4 regions of the Leisingera sp. S232 genome follow, and region 1 is predicted to be linked to each of the others. Evidence: riboswitches for the same ligand, from Rfam matches in the RefSeq annotation. Region 1 holds a riboswitch; each other region holds the start of a gene.

Region 1 (5,909 bases):
TGCAGTGCGGAACCAAGCCGGGCGGCCAGATCGCGCGGCGCCTGGGCCGAGGGCGTGAACTCGATCCGTCCCGGCTGGTAGGCGACCAGCCGCACACCGGTTTCCACCTCCACCAGCAGTTTCACGTCGCGGTTGGTGCGGATCAGTTCGACCACATGTTCGAAACTTGGGTAACGGGCGAGGGCAGAACTGGCCTGTGGTGCCAGCGCCGTCACCGTGCCGCCGCCGCCATGGGCAACCGGGGCGCCGCCCGCAGGGCCGCCGCCGCCACCTCCGCCGCCGGGTGCCGCGCTGCCAAGCGTCTGGGCGCCCATGCCCTGCATCTGCGCACCACCGCCGGGACCGCCCGGGGCGGCGGGCGGCGGGGGCGGCGTGTCCTGCAGCTTGCGGATCAATTCCTCGGGGCTGGGCAGATCGGCCACATGGGTCAGGCGGATCACTGCCATCTCTGCCGCCATCATCGCGTTCGGGGCCGCGGCCACTTCCTCCAGCGCCTTCAGCAGCATCTGCCACATGCGGGTCAGGACGCGCATTGCCAGCGCATCGGCCATCGCCTTGCCACGAGCGCGCTCATCCGGGCTGACGGTGGGGTCCTCAGCCGCGTCCGGCGTGATCTTCACGACTGAGACCCAATGGGTGATCTCTGCCAGATCGCGCAGCACCGCCAGCGGGTCGGCGCCCTCGGCGTATTGGCCGCTGAGTTCCGTCAAAGCTGCGGCCGCATCGCCGCGCAGGATCATGTCCATCAGGTCCAGCACCCGGCCACGGTCGGCAAGCCCCAGCATGGCGCGGACCTGATCGGCGGTGGTCTCACCGGCGCCATGGGAAATCGCCTGATCCAGCAGCGAGGTTGCATCGCGCGCAGAGCCTTCGGCGGCGCGGGTGATCAGCGCCAGCGCATCCTCGGCAATTTCAGCACCTTCGGCACCGGCGATCTTGCGCAGCAGCGCAATCATCACTTCCGGCTCGATCCGGCGCAGGTCGAACCGCTGACACCGCGACAGAACGGTCACCGGTACCTTACGGATTTCGGTGGTGGCAAAGATGAATTTCACATGCGCCGGCGGTTCCTCCAGCGTCTTCAACAGGGCGTTGAACGCAGAGGTCGACAGCATGTGAACTTCGTCGATGATGTAGATCTTGTAGCGGGCCGACGCGGCGCGGTACTGCACGCTGTCAATGATCTCGCGGATGTCGTTGACACCGGTGCGGCTAGCCGCGTCCATTTCCATCACATCGACATGGCGGCCTTCCATGATGGCGGTGCAATGTTCGCATGTGCCGCAGGGATCGGTGGTGGGGCCGCCCTGGCCGTCCTCACCGACGCAGTTCATCCCCTTGGCGATGATCCGCGCGGTGGTGGTCTTACCGGTGCCGCGGATGCCGGTCATGATAAAGGCCTGGGCGATCCGGTCAGCCGCAAAAGCGTTCTTCAGGGTGCGCACCATGGCGTCCTGACCCACCAGATCGGCAAAGGTTTCTGGCCGGTATTTGCGGGCCAGAACCTGATATTGGGATTGGCCGGTGTCGCCGGTGGTGCCGCTGGGGATGTCGTTCATGATGTCTCGTGCCGGATTCGGTGTGCGGGCGCGCGCCCTGCGTTCCGCGCAGGGTATTGAAGCGCGGCCCGTTCGTCCACTGCAGAAGGGCAGGCGGCGGGCAGGCAGGAAAAGGAATTGTTTTTTGACTTTTTGCCGTTAGAATCAATTGGCAAGACCCTGGGCGGGCGTGGGAATTGGAACGCAACGCAAGGAGGCGGCATGCGATCTGACAAATCCTCTGGGACTGCGGTGCAGGAAATGCCTGTACCAGTGAATATCTCGATCCATGAAGTGCCCGTCGCGGGCGGGCTTTTGGCCCTGTGCCCCTTGCCGGGCAAGGGCGGCGATTATGCCGGCGACATGGGCCGGATCAACGCCTGGAAGCCCGGACTGGTGATCTCCATGACCACGGCTGAGGAACACGCGGCGGCAGGCAGCCATCGGCTGGGCTGCGATATCCAAAGCATGGCCAGCCGATGGATTCACCTGCCAGTGCCGGATTTCGACGTGCCATCCCCGCAGGTGGCGGCCATATGGCCCAAGGCCAGCGCTTCGGCGCGGATGGCGCTGGAGGGCGGCGGCCGGGTGCTGGTGCATTGCCAGGGCGGCTGTGGCCGCTCCGGCATGGCTGTGCTGCGGCTGATGATCGAAAGCGGCGAAGATCCCGCACAGGCGCTGGAACGGCTGCGCAGCGTGCGCCCCTGTGCGGTGGAAACACAGGCGCAGCTGGAATGGGCCAATGCCGGCCGCCCGACAGGGCAGCGCCCGCAATAGGTCGGCAGCCCGCTGCGGCTTGCCGTTTCGTGCCCAATCCGCTGGTTTAAAGCGCCAGCATCTGCTCTGCCTGCCGCGCCTCTGCCGTTTTCGGCAGCGCCTCCATCAGCGCGCAAGGGCGGGCGTCCAGTTTTGACGCGGCAAATCCGGTGCCGTCACGGCTGAGGATCGCGTCGGCAAAGCGGTCCAGGCCTTCACGTGGGGCCTCCTCTCCGACACCGCAGAACAGCCGGATCCGGTCATGGCTGGCCACAAATTGGGCCGGGCAACTGCGCGGGCAGCCGTCCAGGGCAGAAGTGCCAGTGATTTCGAAATCCTCATGGGTCATCGGCTTGGCCTTGGTCATTGCTTCGGCCAGTTTGGCGATCATCCGCTCTGCCGCGGGGCAGGGGCGCCCCAGGTGTTTGCAATCCGTTGCCGCATAGAAATGCGTCTTGTCCGTCCACATCATATTTGCGCCCTCCGCGCGTGGTACGGGGGTCTTGAAAGCAGGAGTTCGGATGAAAAACGGTTTGCCGCCGGTGCCATCAGACCCTGCCCGGACACCCCGCCCGGGTTCGAGTTTCAGTTCCGATGGCAGGTCTCCTGACTTGCGGGTCGTCGCTTTCCCGATCCTTCCCGGCCTCTTGCGGGCCAGTGGCTCTATCGGGGTCGCTCGCCGCTTACAGTTGCGGGGGCAGTCTCGGACTTGGCCTGCTGAAATGCGGGCCGCACCGTGTTCCCTTTTGATCCCGGACACAAGATTCTGTGGCACGGGAACCATCGGCACCAGCGGTAGCGGTTCGCCTGCCGAGTCGTCAATCGTTTTTCTGCACCTGCACTAGCTGCCAGTGGCGGCGCGGGTTCGGCAATCTGCCGGAAACCGGCGAATCCCTGCTGTGGCGCCCCGTCGCGCCGACCCGGCAACAGACGGGAGTGTGAAAGTTCGGCCAACTGGGCACCCTTGCCCGCACCTGGCCTGCGCTCAGGCCGCAGTAGATGCCGGAGGGCTGATAGGAGGCGGTGTTGTCAGGCGGTTCGGTTCAAACGCTCTTCCGTGATGCGGGCGTATTCTGCCAGCCGCAGCTTGAAACGACGGTTGAGATTGCTGCGCGCCAGTTTCAGCGATTGCACCATCAAACGCCCGGTCAGCGTGGTCGGAGACAGTGCCAGCCGAACAGACATACGGGTCCGGTGTGGCGACAAGGCCAGCAGCTCAACCTCTGTCCGGCCGTCAATGCCACTGCCGCTGCCATTCAGCACAAGGCCTGACGGCGGCGTGAATGATGCCATCGTCAGTTTGATGTCGCGCGACTTGCCGCGAAAATTGAAGGTCAGATCCCAAACCAGGCCGTTCTCCGGCTGGGCGAGGTCGCCGGTGCGCTGCAGCTCTATCCCGCGCCGCAGGGCAGAGCGCTCCAGCTGCTCGAAGTCCGAGATGGCCGCAAAGACATGATCGATCGGAGCCTCGATGTCTTCTTTGCTGTGAAATTCCATTTGCGTTGCCTCATATGCCGCTTGGGAGCCGCGCTGTTTCCGCCAAATATGCGCTTTAGTCCAGCGTGTCCGCAAGCCAGTTCTTGATCAAAAACTGTGCAATTGCCCCTTTGCGCGCGGGTTTCAGAACCGGATGTTCGCCGGCGAACACTGTCATCATCTCCTGACGGCCGATCCACAGCGCATCCTCGATCTCTTCGGGGTCGATGGTGATCTCACGGCTCAGGGCCTCACCTGCACAGCCAAACATCAGCGACATCGGAAAGGCCCAAGGTTGACTCGACAGGTACCGCACTGGACCAACCTGCACTCCGGTTTCCTCCAGCACTTCGCGGCGCACCGCGGCCTCCAGCGTCTCTCCCGGTTCCACGAAGCCGGCCAACAAAGAGTACATCCCTTCCGGCCAGCCGGGCGAGCGGCCCATCAGAACGCTGTCACCATGGGTGATCAGCATGATCACGACCGGGTCTGTCCGCGGAAAATGCGGCGCTTTGCAGGCCGGGCAGACCCTTTGCCAGCCCGCTTGCGCCATGTCGCTGGCGGCGCCGCAGCAGGCGCAATACCGGTGGCTGCGATGCCAGGCCAGCAATGCCTTTGCGGTGGCGGCCAGCTCTGCCTCCAGCGGCGACAGGCGGGTCATCACCCGGCGCAGTTCAACAAAGACATGGCCCGACGGCAGGTCCGGGTGCTGTTGTTCGCTGGCGTCGGCAAAGCTGTTGAGAGCCTCACTGTCGACATCATCAGGCTGCCAGCCGCTGATATCGCAGGCAAAGCAGGGGGTGCCGTCCGAGGTCAGTCCAAGAAACAGCGCATCCGGTTTGCAGGCTGCGGCCAGCGGATGGGCCGGTTTGCTCCAGGCAAGGCCGCAGGGCAGATCCGTCTCCGTTTCCTGCCGCGTCAGCGGTTTGCCCCGCCACATGAGCAGCACCTGGGCGCCGGGCGTGTTCCAGGCTGTTTCCAAAGCTGCGCTGTCGCTTCGCAGATGCGCGGCGCGCTCCAGCATGCCGCCGCCGAAGGTCACCTGTTCCGCGCGTTTCATGGCAGCTCTCCTATGGCTGGCGGCCTTTTGGGCCGTGCTCAACGTGGGACTGCAGCCATGCATGACAGTATGACGCAGGGGCTGCCAGCATTCGCCTGCGATCAATGCTTGCCTGTCGCAGTGCCGCCACACCTGCCCTGATTAACGCGGGGTCATTTTTCAGCAGAACAGGGAAAACCACGCTGCCGCAGCGGGCGATCTACGAAAAAGTTAATATGCTGTGAAAAGGATGCTTTGCAAAAGCGGAAAACGCTGATTCAAATAGCGCGGGACAAGAATAACGCCGAAGGGCGCGAAAGGAGCGGCGGGCAGGCAGTGTCAGCAGAATTTTGGATATGACGACCGGGGCCGGGACCTCAGAAACCGGGACTTCCGGGACGCTGCATGTGTTGGCCACCACGGACCTGCACTGCAATCTGCTGAGCCATGATTATTATGCTGACCGGCCGGATCCAGCCATCGGCCTGTCACGGGCGGCCACTTTGATCGCCCAGGCGCGCACTGAGGCAGCACGACAGGGCGCGGCCTGTATCCTGGTTGACAATGGCGATGGGTTGTTGGGATCGCCCCTGGGGGAAATTCTGCCGCAAATGGCTGGGCCGCATCCGCTGATGCGCGCCTTTCAGGTCCTGCAATATGACGCGGCGGGCCTCGGCAACCATGATTTCGATTCCGGGCTGGCTGCTCTGACGAACATGCTGAAGGACGCGCCTTGCCCGATGCTGTGTGCGAATCTGACGGCCGCGCAGCCGGGCCTGGAACTGCCGTTTGCCGCTTCAGCAGTTCTGGAGCGCGCCGTGCCCGCCTGCCCAGGCTTGCCGCCTCTGCGGATCGGCGTTTTCTCAGTCCTGCCGCCGCAGACGCTCTCCTGGTGCCGTCAGGTGCTGGCAGGGCAATTGCAGGCGCAGGGCATTGCAGAGGCCGCCGCCGAGCAGGCGCGGCAGCTGAAGGCGCAGGGCTGCGATCTGGTGCTGGGCCTTGCGCATAGCGGGCTGGCGGCAGAAGGCGGCGACAGCAGTGAAAACGCCTTGGAACTGCTGGCGGCCCTGCCAGAGATCGACGCTCTGGTTGGCGGCCAT
Region 2 (5,909 bases), on a different contig from region 1:
AGCGCCAGCGGCACCGCCAGCCAGACATCCGGCCAGCGAACGCCGCTGAGGTTGCCCATAAGCCAGAACATGATGCCGCGCGCCTGATCGGCATTGGCGGATTTGGCAATGATGAAAGCCGTGAGTGCATTGAACAGCTGTGAACCTGCGATGCCTGCCAGGATAATCTGAGCCGCCGCGGCGCGGCTGCTCCCTGCCCCTGCGGCCCGCGCCAGAATGGCAACAAATCCGAAGGCAAGAAGTGCCCCGTTGAAAGCCCCGAAAGAGAGGGACAGGGCGCCGCCGCCAAGACCCGCGATCGTCACGGCAACCGCTCCCGTTGACGCCCCTGCCGAAATTCCAAGGATATAAGGGTCTGCCAGCGCGTTGCGCAGCAAAGCCTGCAGCACCACACCGGAGACGGCCAAGGCCGCACCGCAGGCCGCAGCCACCAGCGCGCGCGGCAGCCGGTAGCTCCAGATAATGCCCTGGTCCACCGGATCCACCGGCAGGCCTGCCCCGGCCAGCTTGTTGGCAATAACAGACAGCACAAGATCAGGCGCAAGCGGGGTTTCCCCGATCATTGCGCCTGCCAGAACCGCCGCAGCCAGCACCGGCAGCGCCAGGCAAGCGCCCCGGACACCCTGCCAGGCCAGTGCGGCGGCTGCGCTCATGCGCCGTTGCCGATCGCGCTGAGTTCGGCGGCCAGATCCTCCAGCGCCGGGATGGCGCGGATGGTGGCGTCCATGGCCTGGGCGTCCATCACCACGATATGACCGTTCTTCACAGCCTCCATCTGGCTGGCAACTGGGTCATTGTTCAGGAACTCCAGTTTCTTCTGATAGTCGTCCGCAGCGAAACGGCGACGGTCCATGCGGGCAATCACGATCACCGTAGGGTTGGCCTTGGCAATAGTTTCCCAGCCAACGGTCGGCCATTCCTCGTCGGTCTCGATGACATTTTTCAGGCCCAGCTGCTGCATCATGTAGCCCGGCGCGCCCTTCTGCCCGGCCACAAACGGATCGCTTTCCATTTCCGGAGAGGAGAACCAGAACACGGCAGACGCATCCGTAAGCGCAACCTCTTGCGCCTTTGCAACCGCTGCGGCTTCGCGCGCCTTGTAGTCGGCAACCAGCTCTGCACCTTTTTCAGCCTCGCCAAAGATCGCCGCCAGCTCCTCGATGCCCTGATAGAGGCTATCGGTGGTGAACATCTGCGTTCGGGTGCCGTCGCCGCCGGTGGTATTGTCCTTGCCAACGCAATCAGCGGGCATCACATAGGTCGGAATGCCAAGGTCGTGGAACTGTTCACGCTTGGCCACCACGCCTTCTGGGCCGACATGCCATTCGTATTGCGCCGCAACCAGGCCCGGACGTTTGGCGACCACGCTTTCAAAACTTGGGTCGTTGTCGGCCAGTCGGTCGATCTTGGCGTTTACCTCCGCGTATTCCGGCAGCACGTCATTGAACCAAACCGAAGTGCCCAGAACCTTGTCGCCCAACCCGAGGGCGAAAAGCACCTCTGTAGCGGCCTGGCCGACCGTTACAGAAGACGAAACTGGCGCCTCGAAGGTGACAGTTTCGCCGCAGTTTTGCAGAGTCAGCGGGAAGTTTTCATCCGCAGTTGCAGCCTGTGCGGCAGCAATGAAAAATAGGCCCATCAGGCCGGAACGTAGATACATGATTTCGATCTCCATGTGTCAATGACCGGAGAACGGGTGAAAGGGCATTGACCGGTAAAACTGAGGGTCCAGCCCTCGCATTGCGGCACCTGGAACGGAGCAGCATCTTACCGGCAACCTCCCCGGACAACCCCGTCCGGTGTGCTTCAGTTTTCACCGGCAGGTCTCCTGACTGGCGTGTCATTGCCTGCGCCGTCTTCCCGGGTTTCCAGACCCAGTGACATCCTGGCACAGCACTCTCCGCCTACAGTTGCGGGGGCAGTTCCGTTTAGCACCCAAGGTGCCGCGGCTTCCCTCTTAGCCCTTTCGGGACCGGCAAAACGCGCGTAGCGCATCGCCTTTGCTGCGGCAAGAAAAAGTTCTTCGGGGCCATCAAAATCTTCCGTCTCCCGGTCGGTTTCATCCGGTAGAACACCTAAAGAATGGCATGTCCAACACGGGCTGCGATGCCCCCACCGCCCTGGGCAGCGACCGGCGCGGGACCTGCCCTGGCACCGGTCTGCGGCGTCTGCTTTGCTGGCTCTGCGCTTTGATCCGCGGCTTGGCCGTGAGCCGCTGTTATGCGGCGTGGAAACAGCGGTCCACCAGCGCCTTGGTATCCAGAATCATTATCGTTTCGAAGACACCGTCCGAGTTGGAGTGCTGCAAGCAGCCGGTAACATCCTCCGAGATGCTTTTGGAAGTACTTTGCTGATCCATGGATTTCAACTCAACGACACGGTTTTCAGTGGTGATGATTATCTCATCGACCGTGTCCACCAGAATGCCGAACTTCTGCTGACCGTGCTTGAATATCAGCACCTTTTGATTGCGCCCTGGCGCCGGTGGCAGACCATACAGAAGCCGGGGGTTAAACAATGTGATCAACTCGCCGCGCAAATTCAGGATGCCCTCGACAAAGCTCAGGGAAAACGGTGGCTCAAGCAGCTCCTGTGGCCGATTGATCACTTCGCTGACATGTGACGTGTCGAGAGCAAATTTCCTGTCAAAAGTGAACTTGATGAAGGTTCGACGCTTGGCCCGCGCCTCCAGTTCAGCGACCTCATCATCCACCTCTTCAGGCGGGAACACTTCCTGACAGGATTTTGCCGCAGCCAGAAAGCTCGGCTCTGTCGAAAGTTTCGCCGGGTCCAGCATCATCACGATCTGATCGTTCTTATCAAGCAGGCACCCATCCACCAGATCGCCGCGCGGCAGAGCCAGTTTTGCAAATGGCAGGATCTCGTCCTTGAAATACGGCAGAATGCTGTCAATCGAGAACACCATAAGCCCGACCGGTCCCTCTGCGGTTTCGATCACCAGCATCCGCCGGTCCTTTGGCACAGTGGCCCCAAGGGTAAACTTTGCTTCATCGCCCATGAAACCACGGAAATCTATGATGGGCAGAATAACGCCACGCAGGTTCGTGGTGCCAATTACGTTCCCCCCTGTCAGCAACGATTGCTCCAGCTTGGGAACTGTTCTGACTTCTTTCACGTAGCGAAGATCAACTGCGCAGGTCGTGTGCCCGGTTTGGAAAGACACACAGGCAAGCTTCTTGCCCCGACTTTGTTTTACGGTCTCCCTACCGGAGGTATTGTCTGCTCTCGGCAATTGCTCCAGGTTCAGCAATTCGTGCGGATCAAGGATCTGCACCAGTCTTTCACCGCTATCGAATTTCAGCACCCCGTCGACGACGACATCCTTGATGCCCTCGCCGTTGGGCCGGAAATCCACCCGCGCCACACCTTTCCCATTCAGGACCTCACCGGTTCTGTCAAAAAGCAGGCCAATACAATGTTCGCCATGTTCAATGATGGCGACTTTTCGTGGTCCTGGATCCTTATCCTCCGGAAATTCCAGCAATTTGCGCAATTCAATCACAGGAATAATCATGCCCCGGAGGTTGAATAGGCCCAGCATAAAAGGCGGCGCAAGCGGCACCGGTGAAATTTCCTCCGGTTCGTTGACAATCTCGTGGAGGGCAGAAACGGAGATTGCAAATTCGCTGTCGGCTATAAAAAAAGAGCCATATTTGTCCGCCTGCACCTGTTTCGCACTGCCGCCCGGCGCCGCGGAAATACTCTGCCGGGGATCTGCGCTCATCCCTGCCATTTCCGCAAGGCGGGGTTCCTGGCAGGCAGGCAGATCATTTGAGCCAAGGATCAGCGGCTCTGAATTCTCCGGTGTCATGATTTCACTCCCAAGCGCGGTATGGATGCCACCGTGAACTCACCGGTTGTGCAGTTGATAGTCACCTGCCTGCCCTGCATGCCGCCAACATCCTCGTAGATATTGCGGACACCGGCCTCCCGAAGAGCCCGGTAAGCAGAACGGGCATTGATACTGCCGACAAGCCGGTCAGGTTCAGTGTCGGCAGGCATTGTCATATTGGCGCCGCCAACAACAATGGCTTGGATCTTGCGTAGCTCCTTGCCGGACAGGTCCATCAGGGACTGCAACGAAAGAAGCGCCTGATCCACATGCCTGCCGCTGATCGCATCCGTGGTTCCCGGTGATTTGGACAGCAGGCAATGTGCCAGCCCATAGAGCCCCGCGGCCGGGTTCAGCAAACCCAAACCGATGCAGGATCCTAGAATTGCATGCAGGGATTGCCCGGCCTGGCCGGTTTTGACCTGGCCGATCTGCACGTGAATCTTCTGAACTTCATTCACGTGCATGAGTTGCCCACCCTGGCCGCCGGCCGGTAGATAATCGGGGCCACTTGCTCAAACCCGGTGCGCAGATTGTTCAGTGTTTCACTTTCGCCGATGAACAGAACCCCATCCGGCTTGATCAAGTCCCGGACATGCCGAAGGATTTTCTCCTGGTCTTCATCAGTGAAGTAGATCAGCACGTTACGCAGAAAAACCGCATCAAACGGGCTGGTGCCGCCAAGCTTCTCCAGCAAATTGTGAAGCTTGAATTTCAAGCGGGCACGGATCTGCGGCACGGCTTTGTATCCTTCCGCATCGCTGCCCGTCATGTGGCTTGCAAACAGCGCGGGCTGGTCCTTTCGGAACCGGGTAATCGAGCGGCCATTGTAGACCCCTGCTTGTGCGATATCCAAAACCCGCGAGGACACATCAGTGCCCAGAACAGAATAGTCGAAGCCCGGCGTCTCCAGCCGCAGCTGCTCCAGAATGGTGCCGATGGTATGGGCTTCCTCTCCGGTTGAAGCCGCTGCCGACCAAACCCGGATTTTGCGGTTGCCGCCCTTGGACTGGAACTCCGGCAAAAACACGCTCTGGAAATAGTCCCACACCCGCGGAGTACGGTAAAAATAAGTCTCGTTCGTCGTCACCCGGTTGGTCAGTTCCTGCATTTCTTCAGGATCGGAGGCCAGCCGGGAGATATAGGCACCGAAGCTCGGCTCCTCGACCTCGCGCAAGCGCCTGCGCAGGCGGCTGACAAGCATCGTTTTGCGCGTTTCCCCGATGGTGATCCCGGTATTCTGATGCACGATGGCGCGCAGCTTGGAGAAGTCCCCATCGCTCATGGTGATATCAGTGTCAGGCTTTCTCATGCCTTGTCCTTTCGCCATTGCAATGGATCAGCAGCCCAGCCGGCCAACTTCTGTTTTCAGTTCCTGCGCCCCATTGTTCAGACCCTCTGTTGCGGCAGCTATGGAGTCTGAGGCAATGACAGCCTCTTCGGATGCATCAACGATACTCTGGATGGCTTCTGCAACGTCCCGCGCCGCGGTCTGCTGTTCATTTGCAGCAACCGAAATTTGGGCGATGGAATCCGTGGTGTCAGAGATGCCGGTCAGGATCTTGGTAAAGGCGGTGCCAGCCTCTCTGGACACTTCACTGCCCTGGGTGACCCGTTTCACCGTTTCGTTGATCAGCTTGCTGATCTCCTTGGCGGATTGCGAGGACCGCTCAGCCAGCTTGCGCACCTCATCCGCCACAACAGAGAAACCCAAGCCGTGTTCGCCAGCTCTCGCAGCCTCAATCGCGGCATTGAAGGCCAGAAGGTTGGTTTGCCCGGCAATTTCGCTGATCGTTTTGACAATTTCGCTGATCTCCTCCGAGGAGGCGTTAATCAGGTCCATGGCCTCGATCGACCGTTCAATCGCCTTGGCGCCCAAGTCTGCTTCTTCCTTGGTCTTCTGAGCAATTTCGTCTGAATGATTGCTATTTTGCGCAATGGAATCGATGGAAGCGCTCAGCTCCTCGATAGAGGCACTGATTTCCTCAGTGGTGCAGCCCAATGTCTGGGCGCCGCCAGCAACCGTATGGGCTTGCGCCGAAATTTCCTGAGACTG
Region 3 (5,909 bases), on a different contig from region 1:
CTACGCTATCTCGAATACTTCGAGTTCCGGCTGGTGCGCGAAGCATTGATCGAACGCGAGGTGCTGCTCAAGGCGATGCCGCATATCTCCTGGCCGATGCGGTTTGTGCTGCCGTTCCACAGGGACATGCGGTTCGACAGCGAGACACCAACCTCAAAACTTTTGACAACCCTCATGCCCTGGATGAAAGGACGCCGCCCGGCCTGGCTGATCCGGCTGGGGCTGTTTCTATACGACTCTCTAGGTAAGCGCGGCATTCTGCCCGGAACCGCGAAACTGGATTTGGCCGCCGACCCGGCAGGACGGCCGCTGAAAGACATGTTCAAAACCGCCTTTGAATATTCCGACTGCTGGATCGAGGACGCCCGGCTGGTGGTGCTGAACGCCCGCGATGCACAGGCCCGCGGCGCCGAAATCCTGACCCGGACCGAAGTGCTGTCAGCCGTGCGCCACTCTGATCACTGGATTGTCACGGTGAAGGATCACGCCACTGACCTGGAACAAGAACACCGGGCCAAGATGCTGGTCAACGCAGCCGGGCCTTGGGTCGCCGATGTGCTGAAACAAAAACTGGGTCAGAACAGCCGTGAAAATGTCCGGCTGGTGCGTGGCAGCCATATCGTTGTGCCGAAACTGTTCGACCATGGCCGCTGCTACTTCTTTCAAGGTACTGACGGGCGGATCATCTTTGCCATTCCTTACGAGGAAGACTTCACCCTGATCGGCACCACCGACGCCGACCACCCGGATCCGGACACAGCACCGGAATGCACTGCGGCAGAGCAGGACTATCTGATTGATTTCGCGTCCGGATATTTCAATCAACCGCTCACGCGCGAAGACATTGTCTGGACCTATTCCGGCGTGCGCCCGCTTTATGACGACGGTGCCAGCTCAGCCACCGCAGCGACTCGCGAATATGTTCTGACACTGGATCAGGCGCAGGCACCGCTGCTGAATGTCTTCGGCGGCAAGATCACCACCTACCGCAAGCTGGCCGAGGCGGCACTTGCAAAGATCGGCAAAGTGTTCCCGCAATTGCCTGCGGACTGGACGGCAGGTGCTGCCCTGCCCGGTGGCGACTTCGCGGTGGCAGATGTAGACAAGCTGCGCAGCGCGCTGGCGGTGGAGTATCCATTCCTCACCCCCTACTGGACCCGCCGCCTGATCCGCGCCTACGGCACCGAGTCCTGGGACGTGCTGGGCACAGCCAAATCCGCAGAGGACCTGGGCCGGAACTTCGGCGCGACCATCACCGCGCGGGAACTGGATTGGGCCATTGCCCGCGAATGGGTACGCTCCGGCGAAGATTACCTGTGGCGGCGCACCAAACTAGGCCTGCGGCTGGATGATGCACAGCGCGCGGCGGTCGATACCTACATCAGCGAGAAGACCGCCCGCACGGCATCATCAGCCCGCCCCCGATGACAGTCCGGACATCATAGACCGAGGCACTCCCGCCCCTTTTCAATGAATCAGAGATTCCCTGAAAAGCGTTGGGGGGGGGGGGGGGGGGGGGGGGGGGGGGGGGGGGGGGGGGGGGGGGGGGGGGGGGGGGGGGGGGGGGGCGGGCCCCCCCCCCCCCGCCCCCCGGCGATTTGCAAAGCAAAGCGCAAAACCTCAGGCCTGCTCAAGATTGCGATCTGAAAGGGGTTAGAACTCCACCCCTTTCTGCGCCTTCACCCCTGCACGGAACGGGTGCTTGATCTGGCCCATCTCAGTCACCAGATCCGCGATCTCGATCAGCTCTTCCTTGGCGTTCCGGCCTGTCAGCACCACATGCGTCATCGGCGGCTTCTGCTCCACCAGAAACTCCAGCACCTCATCCAGGTCCAGATACTCATAGCGCAGCGCGATATTGATCTCGTCGAGCAAAACCATGGTGTTTTTCTCGTCCAGGATCATCTCCTTGGCCTTCTCCCAGCCTTTTTGCGCGGCAGCGATGTCGCGGGCCTTGTCCTGGGTTTCCCAGGTAAAGCCTTCCCCCATCGCATAGAACTGACACAGATCGCTGAAGTTTTCCTCGATCAGCGTCCGTTCGCCAGTTTGCCAGGCGCCCTTGATGAACTGCACCACCGCAGATGGCATCCCATGGGCAATACAGCGCATAATCATGCCAAAGCCGGACGAAGACTTACCCTTGCCCGGCCCGGTATGGACGATGATCAGGCCTTTCTCGCCCTCCTTGGTTTTCATCATCCGGTCGCGCGCGGCCTTCTTCTTGGCCATTTTGGACGCGTGACGGGCGGCTTCATCCTCCGAGATGCCGGTTTCAGACTTTTCACTCATGGTGTGCTCCAGCTGTTTGCCCCCATGTCTTGACAAAGAAGCCCGCCATAGCGCAAGGGGGGTCAGCTGGTTCCTGTGAAAACAGGCGAAGAGGGAATGTGAAGGCCTGCCAAGGCTCAAGCACAGCCGCCCCCGCGACCGTGACCGGATGAGGCCGCCATGCCACTGGGAGAACACCCGGGAAGGCAGGATAGCCAGCAAGGCCCCGCGCCTTGGCATCCGCAAGCCGGGAGACCTGCCAGCGACGATGAGATCAACGGGCAGACGGGGTGTTCTGCAACCGGTTGAGGAGCTGGCACGAGACAGCTCCTTTCTGGCCATCCCACAAGCCCAGCCGCGACAGGAGACGCGAAGATGGCTGACGAAATGGCGGACAATGCTGCCCGCACCCCGGGACCGGTCACCCTGACCGTATGCCTGACCTGCCGGAACGAAGGTGCCGACCCCGAGGCGACCCGCCCGGGCACCCTGCTGCATGATGCACTGAAAGAGGCCGGCATGCCCGAGGGCGTGACCCTCCGCGGCGTCAAATGCCTGTCGGCCTGCTCGCGCAGCTGCACCGTGCTGCTGACCGGCGGCGAGGAACGCTGGAGCTACGTCTACGGCGACATGGACCCGGACGTGCATATCCCAGAGATTCTCGCAGGCACCGCCGCCTATGCTGCCACCGCCGACGGCCTTGTGCCCTGGCGCGAGCGCCCCACAGCTTTCCGCAAACAATCCGTTGCCCGCATCCCGCCGGCCGCCTTCCCTTCCGAGGAGTAATCATGAGCGATCTCAACAAGATCCCCGTCACCGTCATCACCGGCTTTCTCGGCGCGGGCAAAACCACGCTGATCCGCCATCTGATGCAGAACCCGCAAGGCAAACGGCTGGCTGTTGTGGTGAATGAATTCGGCACCGCCGGCGTCGACGGCGACATCCTGAAATCCTGCGCCGATGAAAACTGCCCGGCGGAAAACATCATGGAACTGGCCAACGGCTGCATCTGCTGCACCGTGGCCGATGACTTCATCCCCACCATCGAACAGCTGATGGAGCTGCCGGAAAAACCCGACCACATCGTGATCGAAACCTCTGGCCTCGCCCTGCCCAAGCCGCTGCTGAAGGCCTTCGACTGGCCCGCGATCCGTTCGCGCATCACAGTCGACGGCGTGATTGCGCTGGCCGATGCCGAAGCAGTTGCCAAGGGCCAGTTCGCCCCCGATCTGGACGCCGTGCAGGCCCAGCGCGAAGCGGATGACAGCATCGACCATGAAACCCCGCTCAGCGAAGTCTTCGAAGACCAGATTTCCTGCGCCGACATCGTGCTTCTGTCCAAGGCCGACCTGGCCGGAGACGCAGGCGTCGAAAAAGCCCGCACAGTGATCGAGGCCGAAGCCCCCCGCAAGCTGCCGATCCTGCCGATGAGCGAAGGTGTGATTGACCCGCGCATTATCCTGGGTCTGGAAGCGGCCGCCGAAGACGACCTCGACGCCCGCCCCAGCCATCACGACGGCCATCACGACCACGAACACGACGATTTTGAAAGCATCGTTGTCGAAATGGGCGAAGTATCCGATCCGGAATCGCTGCAGAATGCCATCGTGAAACTCGCCCGCGAACGCAATATCCTGCGCGTCAAAGGCTATGTCGCGGTGGAGGGAAAACCGATGCGGATGCTGGTTCAGGCCGTGGGTGAGCGCCTGCGCGCGCAATATGATCAGCCCTGGGGCGCGCAGCCGCGCAAGACTGCCCTGGTGGTTATCGCCGAGCATGACGATATCGACGAACAGGCGATCCGCGCCGAGCTGGGGGCCTAAGCTGATGCCCCTGACCCGTAACCTTCATGAGCGGAAAGGATCGCGCCCGTTCCGGGGTGGGCGCAATCGCGCCCGCCCATCGGAGCGGGTCGGGCGCGATCCGGGGCTTGCGCCCCGGGACACCGTTTTGCTGGCCGGGAAAGGCAGAAACTGATGCACGTCGTCTTCCGCGAAAGCCACGGCCTTGACGAGACCGACACCCCGCAGGATCTGGGACAGACCCCTGCGGACCTTGTGGTGTTGTCTTTCTCCGACAGCGACCTTGGTGCCTTTGCCGCAGGCTGGCACCGGGCAGACGGCAAGCTACCCAGCCTCAGGGTTGCCAACCTCGTCGCGCTGAAACACCCGCTCTCCGTCGACGTCTACGCGGAACAGACACTTGAGGGCGCCAAGGGCGTCCTTGTCCGTCTCATCGGTGGCGAAAGCTATTGGTCCTACGGGCTCGCAACCCTGCAGGATCTCGCCCGCCGCAAAGGCATTGCGCTGGCGGTTCTGCCTGCTGACGGCCGCGAAGACGCACGCCTGGACGAACTGTCCACCCTGCCCGTCTCCACTCTGCGCCGCCTGCAATCCCTGTGCGACGCCGGCGGCGCCGTTGCCGCCCAGGCCGCCCTCGCCCAGCTGTCGCTCGCCGCAGGCCTCTACGCAGGCCCTGTCCTTGGCGTGAAATCCATGCCCCAGCATGGCTTCTACGATCCCGCCAGGGGCGTGCTGGCCGACCTCCCTCCGCAGGACAAACCGCTGGTTCTGGTCAGCTTCTACCGTTCCTATCTCACCGCAGCCGACACCGCCCCGGTGGATGCGCTGCTCGAAGAACTCCGCGCCCGCGGCTACGCTGCCTACGGCGCCTTTGCTGCCAGCCTCAAGGCACCTGCTGCCACGGAATGGCTGCGCGCAAAACTCCCGGAGCTGGCTCCCGCCGCCATCATCAACGCCACCGCCTTTTCGGCACAGGGCACTGACGGCAGCGCCTCACCACTCTCCACAACCGGATGCCCGGTATTCCAGGTCGCCCTCTCCACCGCACGGCGCAAGGACTGGGCGGATGCCGGTCGCGGCCTCTCGCCCGCCGACCTTGCCATGCATGTGGTGCTGCCCGAGGTCGACGGCCGCATCTTTGCAGGTGTTGTCAGTTTCAAATCACCGGGCAAGAAAGATCCGGACCTGCAGTATTCCCGCTTTGCCCATCGCGCCGATCCGGACCGCGTCAAGGCGGCTGTAGACCGCGTCGAAGGCTGGCTGCGTCTCGCCAGGCTCCCCAATGCGGACAAGCGCCTTGCCTTGGTTCTGTCCACCTACCCCGGCCGCGACCACAATCTCGCCCATGCCGTTGGCCTCGACGCACTGGCGTCCTGCGACGAAATCCTGCGTGAACTCTGGGACCAGGGCTATACCGTCGAGCCGCAGGAAGACTCCGGCCTGCGGCTGATGAAAGAAACGCTGAGCGTCTCCCTCACAGAGTACAAAGCCGCCCTGACCACCCTGCCGCAAGAGCTGCAGAACACTCTGGCCGAGGCCTGGGGCCGTCCCGAACAGGACATCGACTGCCGCGATGATGCCTTTCATTTCAAGGCCCTGCGTGCAGGCAAAGCATTGATCGCCCTGCAGCCGGAACGCGGCGAAGTGAAAACCCGGGTCGACGAGTACCATGACCTGGACCGCACCCCGCGCCACGCCTATGTCGCATTTTACCTTTGGTTGCGCAGCCAAACCGACGCGCTGGTTCACATCGGTGCCCATGGCACGCTGGAATGGCTGCCGGGCAAGGCGGTGGCATTGTCCGGCACCTGCTGGCCCGAGGTGCTGACCGGCCCTTTG
Region 4 (5,909 bases), on a different contig from region 1:
CGCCGCATGTCCGGCGGGGATGCGTCCCTGAATGCCACCGTCGGCTCAGAGGGCGAAGGCACGATGCAATGGCAGGACTGGCTGGAGGACGAGGACGCTGACCAGGCTGGCGACTATGAGGCCCGTGATGAACTGGAGGCCCGCCGCGAGTTGCTGGTCGAGGCGCTGGACGTGCTGAACGATCGCGAGAAAGACATCCTGACCCAGCGCCGCCTGATGGATCAGGCCGTCACGCTGGAGGAGCTGAGCACCCAGTACAATGTCAGCCGCGAGCGTATCCGGCAGATCGAAGTCAGGGCGTTTGAGAAGCTTCAGAAGAAGATGCGCGACCTGGCGATGGACAAAGGGATGCTGAACGGCGCCTGATCTCAGGGGGCGGCAGCAAAGGGAAGGGCGGTGCATTGCACCGCTTTTTTTGCTTCTGACAATGACGCTGGTGTTACGGCAGTGCTTCTGCCGCAATGTTTCGCACGCGAAACATTCGGTCAGATGTGCTGACCTTCCTTGCTGGCAAGTGCTTGCGGGGAGATCTGCCTGGCGCGGGCCTGGCGCATTGCTGGGTGCGCGGCGGAGAGCTGGCAGAAGTGCTGGCTGGTGGTCCGCTCATCATTGTGCGGCTGGCTGAAATCACTTTGGTTGCTGGCGTAGCGAGCTGTCTGGCTGCCCTGTGGGGGGGCTGGAGCGCTGGCTGCTTGCGGCCGGTGATTCTGGCTTGCGTGCAAATTCTGTATTCTATGTAGCGGCCAGTGGCAGGGTGGTCAACGAAAAGTTCAACAAAATCAAATAGTTGACAGAATTACTCGGAAATTGCCGTCGGTTGCCACTGGTCAGCTGGCCTCGACGTCCCTAAAATCTCGCCTCTGGCACAGGAGGAAGGACCATGGCAGGCGGCTGGGCGCAGGACGGCGCAGTGACCGAGCAGATCGAAGCTTCGATCAATGATGAACTGGCGCGGCTGAAGGCGCAGAAACGCCCCATGGGCGAAAGCCTGACCCATTGTGCCGAATGCGAGGAGCCAATCCCGGAAAAGCGCCGCATTGCAATTCCCGGCGTTAAGCTGTGCCTTGACTGTCAGCAAGAACGCGATGGAGTCCGCCAGGCGCGCGCAGGCATCAACCGGCGCGGCTCCAAGGACAGCCAGCTGAAATAGTGGTGTGTCCGTTGGGTGGTGTCAGTTCATCTGGCAGCCGCATTTTCAGGCAGGAAAAACGGGGTACCGACAGCAGGCGGTCCAGCCAGCCCAAGGCATAGTCCCATAACCTGTGCCAGTTTACCTACTTCAGCCGGTCAAGCGACGGATGACCCATGTGCAGATAGCTGTCTGCACAGCCCATCATCCCATTAATCGACCACGGTGAAGTTTGGCGCCGCCAGCAACAGAACCGGCAAAGTGAACTGGGGGATGCACCGCGACTTGATGTTGTTCCTCTGACAGCAGTTGTTGCGGCACAGGCGGCGAAACATCGGGCGGAACAGCCAGACAGGCAAAACTATGGAAGGCAGCGGTCAGGTGAATAGAATAGGATTCTCTTGACACAGAATAGGCGGTTTGACATTCAGCCAGAGTGACCGGTTCCGCGAGTGTTTCAATGCGCAGCGGAAGAAATAGGGAACACGGTGCGGCGTACCCAAAAGGGACCAAATCCGTGACTGCCCCCGCAACTGTGAGCGGTGAGTGACGCTGAAAACGCCACTGGGACATGTCCCGGGAAGGCCAGCGGAACCGAGACCCGCGAGTCAGGAGACCTGCCGGACACGAGGGCCGAGACTCCGTCTGCGGAGAATCGGGTCTTTTCCACCGGACGCCGGGGTGCGCGTCTGGCGCGACTGTCGTTCAGGCGATCCCGTGCCACTACTCCCCGTTGTTCATTCCTGATTGCAGGTGCGCCTGCGTCGTTGAATGAGGACGAAATGAAACTGAACTACCTGGCCGCAGCTCTGGCCGTTTCCCTGCCGACTGCTGCGTCGGCGCATTTCCAGCTGAACTACACTGAGCAAGCGCTGATCGAAAAACCTGGCGATGTGCCGATGGGGCTGGTGTTCTGGCACCCGATGGCCAATGGCCATGCGATGGATATGGGCAAGCCGGAAGAATTCTTCATGATCCACAAGGGCGAGAAGATTGACCTGTCGGATCGTCTGGAGCCAGCCACCTTCAAAGGAGTTGAGAACGAAGCCTCGGCCTATAAGGCCTCGGTGCCGGTGAAACGCTCCGGCGACTATGTTGTGGTGACTGTGCCCGCGCCTTATTACGAGGAAAGCGAAGACATCTACATCCAGCAGATTGCCAAGGTCGTGCTGAACCGCAACACGCTGCCGTCTGATTGGGATCAGCCGGTTGGCCTGGACACCGAAATCCTGCCGCTGAACAAGCCTTACAACGTCATTGTGGGGTCCACGTTCTCTGGTCAGGTTCTGGCTGACGGCAAACCGGTTCCGGGTGCCGAGATTGAAATCGAATTTATGGCGGCTGAGCCTGATCTCGACAAGTTTGCCACCACCAGCCCCACCGTTGGTGAGATGCCGGGCGGAGCGATTGTGGCCATTGCCGATCAAAACGGCGTGTTCTCTTTTGGGATTCCGAGAGCGGGTTACTGGGGCTTTGCCGCTCTGGGCTCCGGTCCGGCGACGGAACACGAAGGCAAGGAGCTTAGCCAGGATGCAGTGCTGTGGATCCACGCTGAAGAGCTGAAGTGAAAGTAGACCGATGCATATCGTAGACGGCGCACTGTCGAACCCGGTTGTCATCGGCGGCGCGATTGCCGCCGTCGGCGGTGTTGCTATGGGTCTGCGTAAACTGCCGCTGGAACGTATTCCGGCGGCAGGGGTGCTTTCGGCCAGTTTCTTTGTCGCTTCGCTGATCCATGTGCCGATCGGCCCCAGTTCGGTTCATCTGATCCTGAACGGGCTGGCTGGGCTGGTGCTGGGCTGGGCCGCGTTCCCGGCCCTGTTTGTCGGCCTGTTGCTGCAGGCGGTTTTCTTCGGCTTTGGCGGGCTGACAGTGCTGGGCGTAAACGCCGTGAACATTGCCTTGCCTGCAGTTCTGGTCGGCCTGATGTTCCGGCCACTGGTGGCCCGTGGCTCGCCGCTGCAGGGGGCGATCTGGGGAGGCATTGGCGGCGGTGTGGCAATTGCCCTCACGACTCTTGCTGTTGCAGTATCGCTGATGCTGTCTGGTGACGAATTCATTCTTGCCGCCAAGCTTGTGTTCTTTTCCCATATCCCAGTGATGTTGATCGAGGCGCTTTTGTCCGGCGCCGCCATTTTCCTTGCCCGGCGGGTGAAGCCCGAACTGTTTGCTGACACAAAGAAAGGAAGCCTGGCATGATCCGCTTCTGCGTTCTGGTCGTTGCACTGCTGGCGCCTTTGCCTGCACTGGCGCACAATGTGATTTCTTCTGTGTTTCCTTCTGGATCAGACATCGAGGGCGAAGTCGGCTTTTCCAATGGCGAAATGGCTCCGGACTTGCTGATCGAGGTTTTTGACGAAGCTGGCGGAAAACTGGGCGACACAACGACTGATGCCGACGGTTTCTTCCTGTTCACCCCCTCTGAACCTGTGACGCATATCTTTCGCGGCGATCTTGGTGCCGGTCATGTTGCAGAGGCCGTCATGGACGCCGCCGAGGTTGCAGAAATTCTGGGACAAAGCCCCGGCACAGCGCCCCCCACAACGGCCGGCGTTGCTGCAGTGCCGTCAGCTGCCATAGCTGCAGGCCTGTCCGATCAGGCGCGCACGGAACTTGCAGCCATGCTGCGCACCGAGTTGCGCCCCCTGCGACAGGAATTGACCGCGTTCAAGAACAAATCGAACTTTCAATCCGTCCTTGGGGGTATTGGTTACATCCTTGGCCTGTTCGGCCTGGGCTTTTACATCGCGGCGCGGCGCAAGATCGGCAGTGGTACATGACTTATGTTCTGACGGGCGATGAAAAGCCGCTGAGCGGCTTTGGCGCATTGGGCGCAAAGGTCACAGTGCTTGATCCGCGGATGCGCATCGTGATGACAGCCGTCTATGCCGTTGTGGTGGTCTCGCTCAGCAACCTTTGGGTGCTGTCAGCTGCGCTTGGCCTGTCGATTTGGCTTCTGGCGTTCTCTGGTCTGCCGCCGCGGAAGACGCTGAAACGGATGGCGATGATGGACAGTTTCATCATCTTCATGCTGGTGCTGCTGCCGTTCACCATCCCGGGCACCCCTGTCTTTTCTGTGTGGGGGCTGGAGGCCAGCTGGGAAGGCCTGCGGCGCGCAGCCGAGATTGCCCTGACCGCAAATGCCGTCATCCTGGCGGTCATGACGCTGGTCGGGTCCATGGAGCCCGTGACGATGGGGCATGCGCTTTTTGCGCTCAAGACACCGGAGCGGCTGGTGCATCTGATGATGTTCACCATCCGTTACATCGACGTCCTGCGCGAGGAATACCAGCGCCTGCGTACCTCAATGAAGCTGCGCGGCTTTCGTCCCGGCACCAACTGGCACACCTACCGCAGCTACGGCTATCTGGTGGGGATGATGCTGGTGCGTGCCATCGAACGGTCAGAACGCATTCTGGCGGCGATGAAATGCCGGGGCTTCTCTGGTCGGATCATCCTGCTGGAAGACTTCCGCCTAAACAGGGCCGACTTGTTGTTTGCCGTGGCCCTTGCCGCCGCCCTTGCCGCCCTGATCTGGGCTGAGGTTGTCTATGCCGCTTCTTGATCTGAAGGATATTCATTTTGCCTATCCCGGCCTCGACCCGGTGCTGGAGGGCGCCTCGATGCAGCTTCATGCGGGGGAACGGCTGTCGATTGTGGGGCCAAATGGAGCAGGGAAATCGACGCTCCTTAAAATCATCATGGGATTGATTGCGCCCGATAGCGGTACTGTCACGGCCTTCGGAAAACCTTGCATCAGCGAACCGGACTTTCATGAGGTACGCCGCCGTGTCGGGTTCGTTTTTCAGGATGCCGATGACCAGCTGTTCTGCCCGACTGTGGCCGAAGATGTCGCCTTTGGCCCGTTGAACCTGGGCAAATCCAAGCAAGAAGCCCTGGCGATGGTTGACGCGGTCTTGTCACGTCTGGGGCTGATGCACCTGCGCGACCGGGTTACCCACAAGCTGTCGGGCGGCGAGAAACGGCTGGTGACGCTGGCCACGGTTCTGGCAATGGAACCGGAAGTGCTCATTCTGGATGAGCCGACAAACGCGCTGGATCCGGAAAACTATGCACGTCTGGTTGAAAGCCTGACCGAGCTTGATCAGGCGGTTCTTCTGGTCAGCCATGATCCTGAATTCCGTAAACAGATTGCTCCAACAGGGTATCATCTGATGGAACGGAGACTTGTCAGGGCATAAGGGTTCTAGGGCCTGGATCAGTAGTTTGCGGAACTCGGCGATTTTTGCCTTGTGAGTTTTAGGGATCTGCCTGCACTGATTACTGTAAGCCGGTCATGCAATTTCCGGTTTCGCACATCCGCCTGTTGCAGTGACGCAAAGCGGGCTCCCAGTGTTGCGACCGCTCCGACCGCTCTTTTCTGCAGCCCCTGCTTTGAAGGCCAGTGGGCTTGTCCCGCCGGGAGCTGAGTGCCCTCGGCGCGGATTGCTGAAGCCGTGTTGGCGAATTAGGTGCGTTTAGGCTTTAGAAGCACATACAGGGATGGCGCAAGGAATAGCGTGAAAAAGCTAGACAGGCCCAGACCAACAAACACGGTCCACCCAATCGCAGCGCGCGCTTCGGCGCCTGCGCCTGTTGACAGGATCAGCGGCAATGTTCCGAGCATCGTGGAGAGCAAAGTCATGACAATGGGTCTGAGCCGTGCAGCTGCTGCATTTTCGACTGACAGTCGCAGCTCTTTGCCCATCCGTTGTTCCTGATCGGCAAACTCAACCAGCAGAATGGCGTTTTTGGTCATAAGTCCAATCAGCAGGATGAG

What was found. Region 1 has a riboswitch for cobalamin ahead of ACP151_RS09830 (hypothetical protein). Riboswitches for the same ligand answer to the same signal wherever they lie in the genome.
Region 2: another riboswitch for cobalamin. It lies ahead of ACP151_RS09535 (ABC transporter substrate-binding protein); the one in region 1 lies ahead of ACP151_RS09830 (hypothetical protein).
Region 3: another riboswitch for cobalamin. It lies ahead of ACP151_RS06930 (DUF1636 family protein); the one in region 1 lies ahead of ACP151_RS09830 (hypothetical protein).
Region 4: another riboswitch for cobalamin. It lies ahead of ACP151_RS13285 (DUF4198 domain-containing protein); the one in region 1 lies ahead of ACP151_RS09830 (hypothetical protein).

Annotation. Positions count from the first base shown of each region.
Region 1 is NZ_JBNAFX010000012.1:47,962-53,870, reverse strand. Features, by position in the region: gene ACP151_RS09840 (DNA polymerase III subunit gamma/tau) at 1-1,559, opposite strand, end outside; gene ACP151_RS09835 (protein-tyrosine phosphatase family protein) at 1,761-2,315, shown strand; gene ACP151_RS09830 (hypothetical protein) at 2,362-2,766, opposite strand; cobalamin riboswitch at 2,874-3,094, opposite strand; gene ACP151_RS09825 (SRPBCC family protein) at 3,324-3,791, opposite strand; gene nudC (NAD(+) diphosphatase) at 3,847-4,830, opposite strand; gene ACP151_RS09815 (5'-nucleotidase C-terminal domain-containing protein) at 5,166-5,909, shown strand, end outside.
Region 2 is NZ_JBNAFX010000011.1:87,520-93,428, forward strand. Features, by position in the region: gene ACP151_RS09530 (FecCD family ABC transporter permease) at 1-653, opposite strand, end outside; gene ACP151_RS09535 (ABC transporter substrate-binding protein) at 650-1,660, opposite strand; cobalamin riboswitch at 1,802-1,992, opposite strand; gene ACP151_RS09540 (chemotaxis protein CheW) at 2,219-3,754, opposite strand; gene ACP151_RS09545 (chemotaxis protein CheD) at 3,829-4,320, opposite strand; gene ACP151_RS09550 (CheR family methyltransferase) at 4,311-5,165, opposite strand; gene ACP151_RS09555 (methyl-accepting chemotaxis protein) at 5,193-5,909, opposite strand, start outside.
Region 3 is NZ_JBNAFX010000006.1:126,663-132,571, reverse strand. Features, by position in the region: gene glpD (glycerol-3-phosphate dehydrogenase) at 1-1,428, shown strand, start outside; gene cobO (cob(I)yrinic acid a,c-diamide adenosyltransferase) at 1,654-2,289, opposite strand; cobalamin riboswitch at 2,342-2,546, shown strand; gene ACP151_RS06930 (DUF1636 family protein) at 2,644-3,054, shown strand; gene cobW (cobalamin biosynthesis protein CobW) at 3,057-4,091, shown strand; gene cobN (cobaltochelatase subunit CobN) at 4,245-5,909, shown strand, end outside.
Region 4 is NZ_JBNAFX010000021.1:6,379-12,287, reverse strand. Features, by position in the region: gene rpoH (RNA polymerase sigma factor RpoH) at 1-366, shown strand, start outside; gene ACP151_RS13290 (DksA/TraR family C4-type zinc finger protein) at 881-1,150, shown strand; cobalamin riboswitch at 1,554-1,768, shown strand; gene ACP151_RS13285 (DUF4198 domain-containing protein) at 1,912-2,697, shown strand; gene cbiM (cobalt transporter CbiM) at 2,708-3,328, shown strand; gene ACP151_RS13275 (cobalt ABC transporter permease) at 3,325-3,909, shown strand; gene cbiQ (cobalt ECF transporter T component CbiQ) at 3,906-4,694, shown strand; gene ACP151_RS13265 (energy-coupling factor ABC transporter ATP-binding protein) at 4,681-5,331, shown strand; gene ACP151_RS13260 (efflux RND transporter permease subunit) at 5,598-5,909, opposite strand, start outside.